DNA from 3 places in the Paenisporosarcina sp. TG-14 genome. Region 2 is predicted to be linked to each of the others. Evidence: predicted binding sites of a transcription regulator. Region 2 holds the regulator's gene; each other region holds the start of a gene.
What was found. The regulator CtsR, encoded in region 2, represses protease genes until heat stress. The targets are predictions, from matches to a motif close to ATGGTCAATAAAGGTCAAACA.
Positions count from the first base shown of each region.

Region 1: the regulator CtsR is predicted to act here: its motif matches at 2,189-2,209, upstream of clpP (ATP-dependent Clp endopeptidase proteolytic subunit ClpP).
Region 3: the regulator CtsR is predicted to act here: its motif matches at 2,943-2,963, upstream of C406_RS19680 (ATP-dependent Clp protease ATP-binding subunit).

Region 1 is NZ_AMGD01000007.1:47,931-52,625, forward strand. Features, by position in the region: gene C406_RS0103305 (TPM domain-containing protein) at 59-820, opposite strand; gene C406_RS0103310 (LemA family protein) at 820-1,398, opposite strand; gene clpP (ATP-dependent Clp endopeptidase proteolytic subunit ClpP) at 1,508-2,101, opposite strand; tRNA gene C406_RS0103320 (tRNA-Arg) at 2,272-2,343, shown strand; gene C406_RS0103325 (HPr family phosphocarrier protein) at 2,393-2,650, opposite strand; gene whiA (DNA-binding protein WhiA) at 2,736-3,680, opposite strand; gene C406_RS0103335 (gluconeogenesis factor YvcK family protein) at 3,708-4,695, opposite strand, start outside.
Region 2 is NZ_AMGD01000040.1:86,030-90,724, forward strand. Features, by position in the region: gene C406_RS0112580 (nuclease-related domain-containing protein) at 1-937, shown strand, start outside; gene C406_RS0112585 (hypothetical protein) at 1,133-1,369, opposite strand; gene C406_RS0112595 (CtsR family transcriptional regulator) at 1,921-2,391, shown strand; gene C406_RS0112600 (UvrB/UvrC motif-containing protein) at 2,403-2,945, shown strand; gene C406_RS0112605 (protein arginine kinase) at 2,935-4,035, shown strand; gene C406_RS0112610 (ATP-dependent Clp protease ATP-binding subunit) at 4,025-4,695, shown strand, end outside.
Region 3 is NZ_AMGD01000061.1:25,939-30,633, forward strand. Features, by position in the region: gene C406_RS0115505 (DegV family protein) at 1-574, opposite strand, end outside; gene C406_RS0115510 (Cof-type HAD-IIB family hydrolase) at 596-1,408, opposite strand; gene C406_RS0115515 (prolyl oligopeptidase family serine peptidase) at 1,548-2,321, shown strand; gene C406_RS0115520 (metal-sulfur cluster assembly factor) at 2,370-2,678, shown strand; gene C406_RS19680 (ATP-dependent Clp protease ATP-binding subunit) at 2,981-4,695, shown strand, end outside.

The DNA.
Region 1 (4,695 bases), on a different contig from region 2:
ATACTTTTCTTATATTTTTAAAAAGCGAGTGGCTAGGTAGCCACTCGCTCCAATACACCTAAAATTTTCGTCCTGCCCCTCCACCGCCAGAAGATCCGCCGCCCCCACCACGGAAACCACCACCGCCGATTCCTCCTCCAAATGAACCTGGTCCCATCATCGGAAATCCTCCACGTCTTCCACGAGATCCAGTTCCCATGCCACCGCCTCCACGATTTTTAAAAATCGTGTATAGCACTAGTACAATTATGATGACAATGATAAACGATAGAGAACTACCGCCTTCATCAGCCTTAGCAGTTTCGACCGCTTCTCCATCCCAACCAAATTCGATTGCTATTTCTTGGTAAAAGACTTTCATTGTATTTAGAATCGCTTGATCTTCTTGATTATTCTTCATGTAAGGGACTGTATACTCATCTAAAATTCGTCCTACTTTTCCATCTGGTAAAGCCCCTTCTAGACCATAGCCGACTTCCACCCACAATTCCCTTGTATCCATGTCAATGACTAGCAAGACACCGTTATTTTTCTCTGCATCACCTAATTGATATTCACGAAATGCTTGGTTCGCAAAACTTTGAATGTCTGCACCATCTAGTGAATTGACTGTTAATACAGCGATTTGGGCACTAGTTGCATCATCTAAGCGAGCTGCTATTTTATTAAGCTCTGCTTTTTGTTCAGCATTTAGCAGTCCGGCAAAGTCTTGTGTATAAATGTCACCAACGGCTTTTGGGATTGTTGCAGCCTGAATCATTGGCGCATACGTCAACAGAAAAAATAGCGCCGTCCCTACGAAGAGCGCAGCTTTTTTCATCAATCGTCAGCTCCTCCGAAATCAATTTTTGGTGCATCTTGTGCCGCTGCATCTGCTTTAAAGTATTCTTTTTCATCAAATCCAAAAATTCCAGCTAGCATGATTCCTGGGAAACGTTTTACTTTGCGGTTAAAATCAGCTACTACATTATTATAATCTTGGCGTGCTACTGATAAACGATTTTCTGTCCCTGCTAGTTCATCCATTAATTGTCGGAAATTAACATCAGACTTAAGATCGGGATAATTTTCTACAACCACTAATAATCTGCTTAATGCACCTGATAATTCATCATTCGCTGTTGCTTGATCTTCAGGAGAACCAGCTCCAGCTAAACGAGCACGAGCTTCAGTTACACTATCAATCACTTCTTTTTCTTGATCCGCAAATCCTTTTACGCTTTCTACTAAATTTGGAATCAAATCAAGTCGCCTTTGTAATTGATTTTCTACTTGAGCGTATGCTTGATCCACATTTTCTTCACCATTTACAAATCCGTTATAACTAGGAATTAACATAAGAGCTAATACGACAATCAAAAGTACTACAATCATAATTGGACCTAAAGTCTTTTTCATATTTTTCACCTCTTGGTTAGTTTAGTAAAGTATCTACCTTATTATGAGAAATTAAAACTTAATTAAAAAAAGCTACAATGACTTTAAAAGTCACTGTAGCTTAATTATATTATTTTTTTAATTCACTACGAGAAATTATATGATCAACTAAGCCATATTCTTTCGCACGTTCAGCTGTCATAAAGTTATCACGTTCTGTGTCTTTTGCAATTACTTCAATCGTTTGACCTGTACGCTCAGCCAAAATTCCGTTTAACTTGTCACGTAAAAATAAAATACGTTTTGCAGCAATGTCAATTTCCGTTGCTTGCCCTTGAGCTCCACCTAGTGGTTGGTGAATCATGACTTCAGCATTTGGTAACGAATAACGTTTGCCTTTGGTTCCAGCTGCTAGTAAGAAAGCACCCATTGATGCAGCCATTCCGATACAGATTGTTTGTACATCTGGTCTAATAAATTGCATTGTGTCAAAAATCGCCATACCCGCTGTGATACTACCACCTGGGCTGTTAATGTAAATTGAAATGTCTTTTTCTGGATCATCTGCTTCTAGGAAAAGTAATTGGGCAACAATAGAGTTTGCAACATTGTCATCAATACCACTTCCTAGCATAATTACTCGGTCTTTAAGTAAACGTGAGTAAATGTCATAAGCACGTTCTCCACGGCTTGTTTGTTCAATTACTGTAGGAATTAAGTTCATCGAAATTGCCTCCTTTAAACATAAATTAATTTTCTTACATACTGAGTCTCTTAAGCTGTTCTCAGTTGTTACCTTATCATATACAAGTTGGTCAAGAAAGGTCAATTATTATGCACAGAAAAGGACAGTTGAATTTTGTTTCTTAACTTTGTATAATAGTAGAGTCGCCTGCCCTCGTGGTGCAACGGATAGCACATGAGCCTCCGAAGCTTAAAATGTGAGTTCGATTCTCGCCGAGGGCGTCATTTAAGTTAGAGAAAAAAACCTACGATTTTAATCGAAGGTTTTTTTCTATTCTTCTTTTTGAATCATTGCAGTTAATCCAGCTACCGCTAGTTGCTCATCAGATCCTTCAGCACTGATTGTTACTGAAGTTCCTTTACTAATTGCTAAGCTCATAATACCCATAATACTTTTTGCATTCACTTTTTTCTCACCTTTTTGTAAATACACATCTGCTTGAAAACGATTTGCTTCTTGCACAAAAAGAGCAGCCTGTCGTGCCTGCAATCCAGATTTCAATGCTACTTGTACTTGTTTTTCCGCCATTCGTTCATGCCTCCCTAAACTCTTTTTGTTCATGTATGGTGTATATGTTAGACTATTCAGACTATATCCACAACTATCGATTGCATTAAGAAAAAGCCGCACCACCGCGAAGTCCATCAGCTATTTCATCAAGTTTACGCAACCGATGATTAATACCTGATTTACTAATGGTTCCTGTAGAAACCATCTCTCCAAGCTCCTTTAATGTCACATCTTGATATTCGACACGCAAACGAGCAATTTCCCTTAGTTTCTCTGGTAGTTGATCTATACCAATTGCGTTATCTATATACCGTATATTTTCCACTTGGCGAATTGCTGCTCCAATGGTTTTGTTTAAATTTGCAGTTTCACAGTTTACAAGTCGATTCACACTATTTCTCAAATCACGGATAATTCGTACGTCTTCAAATTTCAACAGCGCGTGATGTGCCCCAGTAATACTAAAGAAATCCGAGATTTTCTCCGCTTCTTTCAAATATGTTACAAATCCTTTTTTACGTTCGATTGTTTTAGCATTTAGTTTGAAACCATTCATTAAGTCTACGAGTGCTTCACTATGGTCTTTATATACTGAATATACTTCTAAATGATAAGCAGATGTTTCAGGATTATTGACTGATCCACCAGCTAAAAATGCACCTCGCAAATAGGCACGCTTACAACAATTCTTTTTAACCAGTTCAGCAGAAATCGTGTGATTAATCTGAAAATCTTCTGAGATAATTTTTAAATCTTCTAGTAATGCTTTTGAGCCATCGCGCACTCGACATATATACACATTATTCTTCTTTAATCGCATCTTTTTACGTACCAATAATTCTACACGGTAGGGATACAACTCTTTCATTAAGGTATATAAGCGCCTTGCAATTGCAGCATTTTCAGTTTGAACGTCTAAACTTAAACTACGATTAGCAAATGAAAGCGCACCATTCATGCGAATTAGTGCAGATAACTCTGCTTTCGCACAACAAGGTATTATGTCAGCTTGCGTCAGTTCTTTTTTAGTTTCAGATGCAAACGACATAAGTGTTCCCCCTTTCGAGCGAAAGAGTTAGAAAAGTGATTGCTTAATGGCATTTTCTCTATCTTCCGCGTATTGGACTAGCCATTCAGCAACTTTGGTTGCTTCATGTCTTATGGCTCCATCCTGAATGGTCGCTATATCTTTTTTGACCACTGTTATTCCTAATTCATTTAATAGGGATTCATCATAACTAACCGGCTTGGCTAATTCTTGTTCGTATACTTTTTGTATGGACAACGGCACTTGATCTGTATTTAGCAAAATCGTTTGTATAAAAGGTTCTCCCATATGTAAGGTAAGCGCGCGAACATGATCTGCCGCCGTGTAATCAAGAGTTTCTCCAGCTTGTGTCATTAAATTACAAATGTATATGTTGGGAGCTTTTGATTGAAGAATAGCTTTTTTAATACCCTGTACTAATAAATTAGGTAAAATACTAGTATATAAACTTCCTGGACCAATTACGAGTAAATCAGCTTTCCGAATGGCTTTAATAGTATCTGCAAGCGGTTCCACATCTGTTGGCGTTAAAAATACACGAAGAATTCGTTGGTTGTAAGTAGGGATTTTTGATTCCCCCGTTACAATTGTTCCATCTTCGAGTTCAGCATGAAGTGTAATTGTCTGATTTGCAGCTGGTAATATCGTCCCATGAACATTTAATACACGACTCATTTCACGAATTGCATGTGAAAAGTCACCTGTAATATCTGTTAACGCCGTCAACATTAGATTACCAAGGGAATGTCCACCTAAGTCTTCAGATTGACTGAAACGATACTGGAACATTTCTTCTACTAGAGGTTCCACATCTGATAATGCAGCCATTACTTTTCGAATATCTCCTGGAGGAGGAATATCGTAATCGTCTCGAAGTCTACCTGAGCTTCCTCCGTCATCTGCAACTGTTACAATTGCAGTAATGTCTAAAGGAAACTTCTTTAATCCCCGAAGTAACGTGGATAAACCCGTTCCCCCACCGATTATGACTATTCTTTTACGGCGTTTGGGACGT
Region 2 (4,695 bases):
ATATTTATTCTATGAAGCGCTTGATAGACGGTTGTCAAAAGTCCATCCATTCTGGACCACTGTTCAGAAAATGTTAAGAAAAGAAGGTGGAGGATATGCTGGTGAACTCCGGGTTGATCGTGAGTTGAGTGAAGGCAAGTTTTTCGATTCGTACATCGTAATGAAAAATTTATTAGTAGGGAACGAATCATCTTATTGTCAAATTGATTCACTAGTTATCTATTCAAAATTCATTTTAATTATTGAAGTGAAAAATATTCCTGGCCTATTATCATACGATGAGGAAACGCATCAATTAACTCGACGCAAGGAAAATGACCCGCTTGAAAGTATGGGTGATCCAGAAAATCAGCTGCGACGTAGCGAGAGATTCGTCAAAACTTTATTAAAGCGGCATTCTATGTCAATACCAGTTCATGGCATAATTGTTTTTTCAAACCCTTCCTCCATATTAGAAAAGCCATTTCCCAATAGTGTAGCTATACATGTATCAGGATTATATCGAGCATTAGAAAAGTTACATCAATCATATGCGGATCAACACTCCCCCCAATTTGATCATCGCAAAGCACATCAACTTTTTGTTCTCAACGAGCCAGTGCTCACACCCAATAAACCTTCCCATATCCCAACTACGGTTTTTTCTGATCTTACAATGGGGGTCCTATGTCCCGATTGTGTCATGACGAAACTGAATTATAAAAACAAATATTGGCGTTGTTCTATATGCCAATATAAAAGTGAAAAATCACATTTAACAACACTTCAAGAATATAGCATTCTTTTTAGTGAGGAACTAACGACCAGCGAATGGATGAAATTTACAGGGATGAATTCGGAAACCACAACGAAAAGAATGTTAAGAGCAAGTAATTCAGAAAGAATAGGGGGTAATAAAAACAGAAAGTGGCTAATCCATAAAACTCATCCCATTTAGTTAACTACCTAATAAAAAAAACTAGGCGATTTCTTCTTTCAACGGGAGCGTAGCGGAACCAAAACTATTCAATCCTTCTGCAAAACAGCGTGGAAAACTAAATGGTTCCCATTTCGCTAATCGTTACATGGCTGTTTTCTGAGGGAGACGATTTCGTAACAAAATCTTTAATTTATCAGGAATTGTTTCAACAAGTTAACTAGGCGGCGAGACATAATTGGCCGATAAATCTCGAATATGGTCGATAAACCCCCTAGTTTGGCCGATAAACTTTTCACCATCGAAAGAGACCATCAAAAACCGTCTCACTAACCAAGTCGACTTGCTGGTGAAACACTCTTTGGCGATTTCTTCTTTCAATAGGAGCGTAGCGGAACCAAAACCATTTAATTCTTCTGCGAAACAGAGTGGAAACCCTTGAATGGTTACCATTCCGCTAATCGCTCCATGGCTGTTTACTGTGGGATAAGGTTACATAACGAAACGCTCACTTTATCAGAAGTTGTTATACCAAGTTAACTAGGCCATGAGACGTCATTGACCGATAAATCGTCAATTTTGGCCGATAAAACCCCTAGTTTGGCCGATAAACACCCCAAAGTGGCCGATAAATATTTCACCATCGAAAGAGACCATCAAAAACCGCCTCACTAGCCAAGTCGACTTGCTGATGAAACACTCCTTGGTGATTTCTTCTTTCAACAGGAGCGTAGCGGAAACAAAACGAACCTAAATGGTCGCTAATCACTCCATGGCTTTTTTCTGTTAGTGAAGAATTCATATGGTTTTTTAAGTTTTATAGAAATCCCCTTATTAACTAGGATCATTTCAAACATTTTCACTTGGAAAAGCATATAAATTGCACACTCTTATCCCCCCTTATATAATAAAGTCAAAGATAGTCAAAGTCAGGGTTTTCTTAAGTTGGCTGTAGGTATTAATCGTGACTCGCACTCAGATCTAATCTTTTAGGAGGTGATTGTATGCGGAATATTTCGGATATTATTGAAGGATATTTAAAGAAAGTTATCGAATTAGATGGTAAGGGGCATATTGAGATTAAACGAAGCGAAATTGCTGAACAATTTCAATGCGTGCCTTCGCAAATAAATTATGTAATTAACACACGTTTTACTGCAGACCGAGGCTACCTTGTTGAAAGTAAGCGGGGGGGCGGAGGCTATATTCGGATTGTTCGCGTACGTGCACACACGAAAGCGGAGTTAATTGAAACAATTTTAGTGAGTTTAGAGCTTGGAGCGTCTCAAACAATGACGGAAGACATTGTGTTCCGTTTAATCGATGAGGATGTAGTGACCAGGCGTGAAGCGAAGATGATACTCGCCGCGCTTGATCGGACAACGCTCAAATTACCTTTGCCGCATCGTGATGAAGTGCGTTCGCGCATCATGCAAGCGATGCTCTTAACACTCAAGTATGAACAGTTAAAGTGAGGCTAGCGCAGATGATATGTGAAAATTGTAAACAGCGACCGACGAAAGTAACCGTCACGCAGATACTTAATGGGGAACAAGTGCAACGTCATTATTGTGATGTATGTGCACAGGATTTCCATCCGTTTCACTTAGATTTACAAGATCCACTTTCACTACATCAATTATTATCAAATTGGTTCGGTATTCCAGAAAACCAACAGCTACAGCAAAAGCAGCAAACTGAAGCAACTAGCTGTAGTTCGTGTGAATGGACTTTCCGGCAGTTTTTAAAACAAGGGAAGTTTGGTTGTGCACATTGTTATGAGAGTTTTCACGAACAATTGCCAGAAGTTTTTAAGAAATTGCATAATGGAAACGTCAAACATGTTGGGAAAGCGCCAAGTACATTTGGTCAAACCCTTAAATTAAAAAGGCAAATTGAGTCTGTGCGCACATTGATGCGAACGGCAATAGAGATTGAAAATTTTGAAGAGGCCGCACTACTTCGAGACGAAGCACGTGCTTTAGAGGAACAGCTACAAAGCGGAGGTGAAAACCGCGATGACAATTGAACGTTTTCTAAATAACTCCGCGACGAGTTGGATGGCTGGGGAGGGCGAGCATTCAGATATTGTAATGAGTACGCGAATCCGACTCGCTCGAAATTTAACGGGGTTCCGTTTTCCACTTTCTTTTACAGAAAATGAAGCGTTACAAGTAGATCAAGCAATTTCTTCGGTTTTACTTGATGCAGAAGCGGAACTTGAGTCGACCTTTTCGTATATAGATATAAAAGAGGTATCTACGCTGAACCGACAAGTTTTGGTGGAAAAGCATTTAATTAGCCCTAAGCTTGCTAATTCGGAAATAGTGGGTTCCGTTTTATTATCAAATGATGAATCAGTGAGTGTAATGATCAATGAAGAAGATCATATTCGCATACAATGTATATACCCAGGACTACAGTTTCACGAAGCATGGCGTCAAGCGGATAAAATTGATGACATCCTTGAAAAACAATTGCCGTATGCATTTGATGAAGAGTTTGGCTATTTAACGAGTTGCCCAACAAATACGGGAACTGGCCTACGTGCATCAGTCATGATGCATTTACCAGCGCTGACGATGACCAATCAAATGAATCGCATTGTAACAGCTATTACACGACTAGGTATGGTCGTGCGTGGGATATACGGAGAAGGTAGCGAAGCTCTTGGTAATATATATCAAATGTCCAACCAAACGACACTTGGGAAATCAGAGGAAGATATTTTAACTGATCTGCAAAGTGTTACTGAACAAATAATTAAAAAAGAACGTGAAGCAAGGGCGGCTTTAATACATACCAGACCGAATGTATTGGAAGATCGCTTGTACCGGTCACTTGGCGTGTTAACGTATGCACGACTTTTAACGACAGAAGAAGCAGGACGTTGTTTATCTGATGTGCGTCTTGGCATTGATCTTGGCTTGATTAAAGGAGTCAAAGTTGCAATTTTGAATGAATGCATGATGTTTATGCAACCAGGTTTTTTGCAAAAGTATGCAGGGGTTCCCTTGCAACTTGAAGAACGTGATATATTTCGAGCAAAGTTGTTTAGAGAACGGTTGCAAGTAAATAATAATATAGACGATGAAGGAGAGGAAATTCATGATGTTTAATCGATTTACACAACGCGCACAAAAAGTGCTCCAATTAGCTCAAGAAGAAGCCATCCGTATGAAACACGAGTCCATTGGAACTGAACATATATTATTAGGTTTAATCCGTGAAGGTGGCGGGATTGCTGCAAAAGCAATGGAAGCAATCGAAGTAAGCACTAAAATGATTGAAGAAAACATTGAAGAGCTTGTGGGAATGGGAACTGGGGACGTAGGTCCAATCGTTCACTACACACCGCGTGCTAAGAAAGTTATTGAATTATCAGTAGACGAATCACGTAAACTGGGACATTCATACATCGGCACAGAGCATTTGTTGTTAGCATTAATTCGCGAAGGTGAAGGTGTGGCAGCTCGTGTCCTAAACAATTCAGGAGTTAGCTTAAACAAAGCACGTCAACAAGTATTGCAACTGTTAGGAAGTAACGACCATGTTCAAGCAAGTGGTGGGGCCAATCCTGCAGCGAATACACCAACGCTTGATAGCTTGGCACGTGATTTAACTCAAATTGCACGTGAAGGTAGCTTGGATCCAGTCATTGGACGAAGCAAAGAAATCACGCGTGTTATTGAAGTGTTATCTCGTCGTACGAAAAACAATCCTGTTCTTATTGGAGAACCAGGTGTTGGTAAAACGGCAATTGCTGAAGGTTTAGCGCA
Region 3 (4,695 bases), on a different contig from region 2:
CTTGAAGGAGGGGTTTAATGTTTAACAATCCCCCGATGACTGCACTCGTCTTTGAAACACGTCCGCCTCGAGCCATATAATCTAAATCTTCAACTGTAAACAAATGCTCCATATGCTTTGCTTTAAAACGAATGATTTCCTCTATTCGTTCTAATGGTTCACCTACAGATTTTAGACGTGCTGCCTCCTTTACAAGTAATCCACAGCCAAGGGAAGCACATTGAGAATCAATAATCGTTAATTTGAAATTAGGGAAATCCTCTTTCACCTGTTCTCGAATCATGACCGCTGTATTATGAGTACCAGAGAGTTGTGACGAGAAAGCGATATAAAGTCCTTCTTCTCCGGACTGAGCCAGTTCTTCAAAAAGCGTCAAGAATTGCTCTGGTGAAGCTTGAGAAGTTTTGGGTTGTTTCCCCTGACGAATTTCTGTATAAACTTGTTTTGCTTCAATTGTCATGATATCTAAGTATTCTGTTTCATCAATATGAACACGTAATGGAATCAAGGTGACTGAATTTTTTTCATAAAAGGATTTCGGTAAATCACAAGCACTATCTGCAAATATTCTCATCTAAATCCCCCTGTATCTCTATCATAATGACAATTTTAATCGCTCAATCAAGAACTCTGAAATACCATCTTCATTATTTGTGCCTGTAATTTCATTAGCAATATTTTTAAGTGGCGAAATGGCATTTCCCATCGCAACACCCGTTCCAGCGTATTTAATCATTTCTAAATCATTATCTTCATCACCAAACGCAATAATTCGTTGTTGTGGAATATTAAAGTATTTCGAAACCTGTGAAAGTCCAACCGCTTTATTAAGTCCACTTCGCACAATTTCAATTACATGCCAAGGTGCACCCCATCGTCTATGATCAATTACTTCAGCATGTACATCATGCAAATGCTTTCGAATCGCAGGAACTTCATGTTCCTCAGCATGAATAAGTAAACTAGTTGGGTCAGTCTTTAAATAATTACGAATATCTCCAGTTGTCACATGGGGTTTTCCAAAGCTAAATACATCGAGTAATTTCTCGTCATGGTAGTGTAAATATACATCATCCATGACTTCTGCCACAATGTTATAGAATTTATAATCGTGAACAGCATCAATGACTTCTTTCACTACTTCGAGTTTAATGGGTTCGTGAATGGAGGTAAATGTGTTGTCAGTTGGATGATGCACAAATGCTCCATTAAAATTAACAATTGGTGTTTGCAATTTTAATTGATGGTAGTAAACTTCACTAGCACGGTAGGGTCTTCCTGTAGCAATCATAATTTCATGACCTTGTTCTCGCGCTTTAAATAACGTATTTAAAGTCTTTTCTGAAATGACTTTCTCATCAGTTAATAAGGTACCATCTAAATCTAAAACAATTAAATGAGGTTGCATATAAAATGACTCCTTTCCTTCTATAAGTAAATTGTATCGTCACAACCATCTCTTAGTCAAAAATATCCATCCTGATTTTTGAACTTTATCAATTACTTTGCTACGATAACAAGTAATAGACGTAGAGGAAGTGGGTAAGATGAAAGTAGTAAATGAACGGTGGGGGAATATTCCACTATTACACGTATATAGAGAATCAGAAATAGAAAAACAAGTTCCAGTCGTGATTTTTCTTCATGGTTTCACAAGTGCAAAGGAACATAATTTACATTATGCCTATCAATTAGCGGAGAAAGGGTTACGTGTTTTATTGCCCGATGCGCACTTACATGGCGAACGACAAGAATCACTAGATGAAGTAGAGTTGTCTTTACGCTTTTGGGAGATCACTTTAACATCTATTGAAGAAGTGAATCTTTTACGGGGTGAACTAGTTGAACGAAACTTGATTGATAATGACACGAAAATTGGACTCGCTGGAACGTCAATGGGTGGTATTGTCACATTAGGCTGTTTAAAGGTTTATCCTTGGATTGACACAACCGCAGTTATGATGGGATCCCCGAGTTATGTACATTTAGCAAAGGCTCAAATGTCTCAATATGAGGCGCGCGGCTTTAAATTGCCAATTACAGATGCTGAAAGGAAGAAAATGTTAGAAACATTAAGTGTATTCGACATCACGTTAAATCCGGATGCATTAGATGGTCGTCCAGTATTCTTCTGGCATGGTAAGGCAGACAATGTTGTTCAGTATGAACCGACATTTAATTTCTATAACTCGCAAAAGAAATTGTATGATCATGATCCACGACGTTTTCAGTTTATGACTGATAAAACAGCGAGTCATGCCGTTTCAAGAAAAGGTATGCTTGCAGCGACGGATTTCGTTGCACACTATTTGTCTCTATAAGCTGTATTTGTTATGATGGATATAGAATAGTTAGAAAGGGGTATGAACATGGATCAAGATATGCGCGATAGTATGATGGGTGCACTAGAAACTGTTATCGATCCAGAGCTTGGTATTGATATTGTAAACCTCGGCCTTGTCTATGATGTAGATATAACAGAAGACGGCTTTGCAGTAGTAACAATGACATTAACTTCACTTGGTTGCCCAATGGGACCAATGATTGTCGATATGGTCAAAACATCTTTATATGATTTACCGGAAGTAAAAGAAGTCGATGTCAAGATAGTATGGACACCAGCATGGTCGAAAGACAATATGTCCCGCTACGCAAAAATGGCACTCGGTGTAAGATAAATAATTTTTAAAGGCTCCACTTACTGTTAGTTTCACAGTAAGTGGGGCTTTTTTTGGTAGTAAATGGGTGAATCCGATTAAAGTGGCGTTGAAGCCGAATAAAAAGCTCGTGAAGCCGATAAAAATTCATTTGTAGCAGATTAAATCAGTCACGAATCCGATTAAAACCTAGTTGTAGCGGAATAAAACAAACTTGAAGCAAATTAACTCAATGAAAAGCAATTTTCTTTACAGTTTCTCTCCAATAAATGTATAATTAATTCAAAGGTCAAAATAGGTCAAACAAAAGGAGTGTAATGTATATGCAACAACAACAAGAACAAAAAAGACCGCTTGAATTATATGGACGTAACTTAGTGGAGCAAGCTAGAAATGGCAAGATGGACCCTGTTATTGGCCGAGATCAAGAAATTCGTCATGTGATTCGTATTCTTTCGAGAAAAACAAAGAATAACCCAGTCTTAATAGGAGAGCCTGGAGTTGGTAAAACAGCAATTGTGGAAGGTTTAGCACAGCGCATTGTGCGCAAAGATGTGCCTGAAGGATTAAAAGAGCGTGATATTTATGAGCTAGATATGAGTTCTTTAATTGCAGGAGCAAAATATCGAGGAGAATTTGAAGAGCGTTTACAAGCTGTGTTAAAAGAGGTAAAAGAAGCAGAAGGCCGCATCATTCTATTCATTGATGAAATTCATACAATTGTAGGTGCAGGAAAAACAGAAGGGGCTATGGATGCGGGTAATATGTTAAAGCCTATGTTAGCTCGAGGTGAATTACACTGTATCGGAGCAACCACGCTTGATGAATATCGGTTGTATATTGAAAAGGATAAAGCACTGGAACGTCGTTTTCAACAAGTGTTAGTTCGAGAACCAACAGTTGAAGATACGGTATCCATATTGAGAGGCTTAAAAGAACGCTTTGAATTACACCATGCCGTTCGTATTCATGACCGTGCGATAGTGGCAGCAGCTCAGTTATCGAACCGTTATTTAACTGAGAGATTTTTACCAGACAAAGCGATCGATTTAGTCGATGAAGCCTGTGCAATGATTCGTACTGAAATTGATTCCATGCCGCAAGAACTCGATGAAGTGACACGTCGAATGATGCAACTAGAGATTGAAGAACAAGCGCTAATGAAAGAAAAAGATCAAGCAAGTAAACAGCGCCTAGCAAATTTACGTCATGAACTAGATTCTTTAAAATCTTCAACAGAGAAGATGCGCAATCAATGGACGACTGAAAAAGAGTCATTGCAATTCATCCAAAAGAAGCGGGAGCTCCTGGACATTCATCGTCGCGATTTAGAAAGTGCAGAAAATAGTTATGATTTAAATAAAGCGGCAGAACTTCGTCATGGTAAAATGCCGAAACTTGAAAAAGAGATAGCTGCTCTCGAAATAGCTCTTGAAGAGTCTTCAGACAATCGATTGCTTCGTGAAGAAGTGACTTCTGAAGAAATCGCATCTATCGTTTCCCGTTGGACCGGAATTCCGGTGACGAAACTTGTTGAAGGAGAGCGAGACAAACTTCTTAGACTTAAAGAAACGCTACAAGAACGCGTAGTTGGTCAAGATCAAGCAGTGCAGTTTGTAACAGAAGCAGTTTGGCGTGCGCGAGCAGGAATTAAAGATCCATCAAAACCAATTGGCTCATTCTTATTCCTTGGACCAACAGGTGTAGGGAAAACAGAACTTGCGAAAGCATTAGCCGCAAATTTATTTGATTCAGAAGATCATTTCATTCGTATTGACATGTCTGAATATATGGAAAAACACAGTGTATCACGTCTTATAGGAGCACCTCCTGGTTACATTGGGTATGAAGAAGGTGGCCAACTGACAGAGATGGTTCGACGCAATCCATATTCAGTGGTCTTGCTTGATGAAATTGAAAAAGCTCATCCAGATGTCGCAAATATTTTGCTCCAACTTTTAGACGATGGACGCATAACAGATAGTCAAGGAAGAGTGGTCAATTTCTCTAATACCGTTGTCATTTTGACATCAAATAT